One region of the Methylosinus sp. R-45379 genome, then DNA from elsewhere that is predicted to be linked to it. Evidence: riboswitches for the same ligand, from Rfam matches in the RefSeq annotation. Region 1 holds a riboswitch; the other holds the start of a gene.
What was found. A riboswitch is a leader RNA that binds a small molecule or an ion and turns the genes downstream of it on or off. The one in region 1 is predicted to bind cobalamin.
Positions count from the first base shown of each region.

Region 2: another riboswitch for cobalamin. It lies ahead of A1351_RS09710 (CbtB-domain containing protein); the one in region 1 lies ahead of A1351_RS07690 (TonB-dependent siderophore receptor).

Region 1 covers NZ_LUUM01000157.1:66,997-69,192, reverse strand. Annotated here, with positions in the region: gene A1351_RS07690 (TonB-dependent siderophore receptor) at 1-1,380, opposite strand, end outside; cobalamin riboswitch at 1,491-1,695, opposite strand; gene A1351_RS07685 (cupin domain-containing protein) at 1,833-2,196, shown strand, end outside.
Region 2 covers NZ_LUUM01000223.1:80,331-82,526, forward strand. Annotated here, with positions in the region: gene cobO (cob(I)yrinic acid a,c-diamide adenosyltransferase) at 1-572, opposite strand, end outside; cobalamin riboswitch at 614-809, shown strand; gene A1351_RS09710 (CbtB-domain containing protein) at 840-1,025, shown strand; gene A1351_RS09715 (CbtA family protein) at 1,033-1,740, shown strand; gene cobW (cobalamin biosynthesis protein CobW) at 1,737-2,196, shown strand, end outside.

The sequences.
Region 1 (2,196 bases):
CGTTCCAGCGCTGCCGCGCAATTTGGTCCCCGTCTCCTCGAGGCGATAGGCGGCGGTGGCGCGCCATGTCGCGAATGTGCGGTTCTGATCCACAGCGTCGATGCGGCCGCCATAGGAGAGATCGACGCGCTCGAGCAAGGTGAGCTTATGCTGCGCGAAGCCCGAATGCGTCGTCTGCGCAGCTTCGATCGGCGTGAATGTGGTCGGCGGAACCGGGTCCTGCGACGTGCGCACGGACTCCGTCTCATTGCGCGCGCCGAAGGTCAGCAGGCCGAAGCCGCCGAGCGTGAGATCGCCCTGATATTCGAAGCCGCGCCGCGCGCCGCGATAGCCACGCCGGCAATTGTAGGAATTATAGCTGCCGTCATAGCAGGAGCGCGCCTGCCACACGTCTCTGCTCGTCGCATTGGCGAAGAGGGTAAAGCGATTGTGCAGAGCGCGATCGAACATATCGGCGTCGATGCGCGCAAAACCCTGCGCGAATGTCGCATGCTGATGGTTCTGCGGATCGAAAACATCCACGGCGGAGAAAGAATAGGGATTGTCGAAGCGGATCGCGCTGTCATAGCCGTAGAAGCCGGCTTCGACCGAGACATCCTCATTCACGCGATAACCGAGGCGCGCGCTGGCGCCGCCTTTTCTGGTCGGATCATTGGGCGGCAGAGGCGGCAGAGGCGTCTTGCCGTCGCCGATCGTCAGCGGCCGCGTGATGCGATAGCCATAGCGCGGATGGCCGTCGATCGTCAGCGCATCGATCGCGAATGCGTACCACAAGCGATCCTCGCTTCCCGAGACGCGCGCGCGCAAATGTCCGGTTCCATAGGAGCCGCCTTCCAGGGAGAGAGACGCGCGCGGCCGCCCCTCGCCTTTGCGCGTGACGATGTGAATGACGCCGCCCATCGCGTCGGAGCCATAGAGCGCCGATTGCGGGCCGCGCAGCACCTCTATGCGTTCTATGTCCGTGGCGACGAGGCCGCCGAGATCGACGGAGCCATCGGTGGAGGACGGATCGCCGATGCGCACGCCATCGACGAGGACGAGCGTCTGGCCTGGCGTCGCGCCACGCAGAAAGACGGAGGTCTGCGCGCCGGGGCCGCCGGTCTCATAGAGATCGAGGCCCGGCGCGCCGCGCAGCGCCTCGGTGAGGCCGGTCGCGCCGCGCTTCTCGATCTGCGCGGACGGGATCACAGTGACGGCGGAGGAGGATTTGTCGACGCGCTCCTCGACGCGATCGGCAGAGACGATGGTCGCCGCGCCGATCTCGACCGTGGGCAGCGCCTCCTGCCCAGCTGCGGAAGCGGGAAGGAGAAGTGAGACGAAAACGAGCGCAATATGAGAAACGGCGCCCGCAAGGGCGGCCCGATGGGACAGGGAGGACATTGCCGGAAGACTCGCAGCAGACGTGGGCCGTCACTGCGAAAGGTCGCGGCCCTCTCGCGCTATGCGAAAAGGGTCTCGGCCGCCTCGGTGCACCCCGCCCGACGCTATCGCGCGTGACCACGACTGATGGCAGGTCTCCTGGCTCGCGGGTCAGCGCCTTCGGATCGCCTTCCCGGAGCGTCTGCTCCAGTGGCTCGTTTGATCCTCGGCTCGCCGCTCACAGTTGCGGGGGCAGCCGCGGCTTCGCGCCGTCGCCGGCGCTCACCGCATTCCCTTTTGATCCCTCGGAAGGGAACCATCCCTTTCAATAGAGCCGCGCAGCGCCGCCCTGTCAAGCGCCTGTCCGCATGTTCGGAACGAAGCCTCGCGCGGCGCGTTGGGACTGCGGCGGCGGGTCTCGTCCCGGGTCTCTCGCCCCATGGAAAATTCGATTCGAATTTCGGAGAAGATAAATGAGCGCCATTCACCTCGTCGCCACCAATGACCTGCCGCGCGCCAAAGTCGGCGGCGTGGACGATCCGAGCGTGCGCTGGGCGGGCGCCTTCGCCTCCTGCGGCGAGCATGGCGCCACGCAATCGTCGACCATCGTCTATGAGATCGAGCCCGGCGGACGGCTCGGCTGGCACACGGACGCCACCGAGGAGACGCAATATATTCTCGGCGGCTCCGGCGAATTGCGCGCCGAGGGCGGCGTCACCCATCATGTGCGACCGGGCGACGTCTTCGTCATTCCGACTCCGCTGCGGCATGATCTCGTCAACACGGGAGAGGAAACGCTGCGCGCCGTCGCCTTCTTCGCGGCTCCGATGTTCACGC
Region 2 (2,196 bases), on a different contig from region 1:
GTCATCTCGGTGACGAGATCGGCCGCCGCGATCAGCTCCGGCTTGGCGTTGCGGCCGGTGACGACGATGTGGAGATCGGCGCGCCGCGCCGTCAGCGTCGCGATCACCTCGTCGAGCGGCAGATGCTCATAGCGGAGCGCGATCGACAATTCGTCGAGCACGAGCAGCCGAATCGACTTTGAGGCCATCAGCTCCTTCGCCTTCTCCCAGGCGCGCCGAGCCGCCGCCTCGTCGCGGGCGCGGTCCTGCGTCTCCCAGGTGAAGCCCTCGCCGAGCGTGTGCCAGGCGAGCAGCCCGTCCTCGCCGCCGAGCTTCTCGAGAATGCGGCGCTCGCCCGTGTCCCAGGCGCCCTTGCCGAATTGCACGACGCCCACCGCGAGCCCATGCCCCATCGCCCGCAGAGCGAGGCCGAAGGCCGCGGTAGACTTGCCCTTGCCGGGGCCGGTATGGACCATCAGCAGGCCCTTTTCGGCGATGCTCTTGCCGGCGACCTCGGCGTCCTGCACGGCCTTGCGCTTCTCCATCTTCTCGCGATGGCGGCGGGCGGCGTCTTCTTCCGCGAATTCCGACATGATCAGCGCCTCCTCGCCGTTTGACGGCTCCTTCTCTCCGTCATATGACTGTTCGCGACGGTCCTCCGCAAGGAGGCGAAGAGGGAATGCGGTATGGGGCTCGCCCCTGATCCGCGGCTGCCCCCGCAACTGTGAGCGGCGAGCGCGAGCCCGTGAGGCCACTGGGTGAAAGCCCGGGAAGGCGGCGAGCGCAGCGACCCGCGAGCCAGGAGACCTGCCGTCCAGCGAAACCACGAATGCCGCCGGTGGGGCGGCGAGGAGCCGAGAATGACCACGAAGACCCTTTCCGCCGACGCGATCGTCTCCGCCAGCCGCCTCGAGATCCTGCGCGCCGCGCTGGTCGTCTTCACGCTCGGCGCCGGCCTCGTCTATCTCGCCGGCTTCTCCTACGCGAGCGTCGCGCATAACGCCGCGCATGATTCGCGTCATTCGCTCGGCTTCCCCTGCCACTGACGCAGCGGTGATCCAGCGACTCCTCGCGGTCGGCCTTTTGGCCGGCCTTCTCGCGGGGCTCGCGGTCGCGGCCCTGCAGAATGTCACCACGACTCCGCTGATCCTCGCCGCCGAGGTCTATGAGACCGCGGCCGAGCAGGCTCACGCGGGAGTCGAGGCGCATCAGCACGAGCACGCCGCCGAGCCAGTTTGGGAGCCCGCCCCCGGTCTCCAGCGCACGGCTGCGACCAGCGTCGCCACCGGCGTCACCTCGGTGGGCTACGCCTTCGTGCTGCTCGCCTTGATGCTGCTCTCTGGCGAGACGATCGAGCCCAAGCGCGCCGCGCTCTGGGGGGCCTGCGCCTTCGCCTCCACCGGCCTTGCGACCAGCCTCGGCCTCGCGCCGGAGCTGCCGGGCAGCGCCGCCGGCGATCTCGCCGCGCGCCAATTCTGGTGGATCGGCACGGCGGCTGCAACCGGCGCCGGGCTCTTCGCCGTGCTGCGCGTCGAGCGCCCGCTCGTCAAAGCACTGGGCGTCGTGCTCATTATCGCGCCGCATCTCATCGGCGCGCCGCAGCCGCCGGCGCCAGAGAGCACCGCGCCGGCCGAGCTGGCCGCGCGTTTCGCCGCCGCTTCTCTCGCCATTCACGCGATCACCTGGATTCTGGTCGGCGCGGCCGTCGGCTTCGTCTGGCGGCATCTCCCGACAAAGACCAGCGCAGAGGCTGCGGCGTGAGCACATTCGCCAAAATCCCCGCGACCATCGTCACCGGATTTCTCGGCGCCGGCAAGACGACGCTGATTCGCCATATCCTCGAGACGGCGCGCGGCCGCCGCCTCGCCCTCGTCATCAACGAGTTCGGCGATGTCGGCGTGGACGGCGATATTCTTCGCGCCTGCGGCGTGGAGAATTGTCCTGAGGAGAATATCGTCGAGCTGGCCAATGGGTGCCTCTGCTGCACCGTGGCCGATGATTTCGCGCCGGCGATCGAGGCGCTGCTCGCGCATCCGAACCGGCCGGAGCACATTATCATCGAGACCTCCGGCCTCGCTCTGCCCAAGCCTCTGGTCAAAGCCTTCGAATGGCCGACGATCCGCCCGCATCTCACCGTCGATGGCGTCATCGCCGTGGTGGATGGCCCGGCGGTGGCGGCGGGCCGCTTCGCCGACGATCTCGACGCCATCGCGAAAG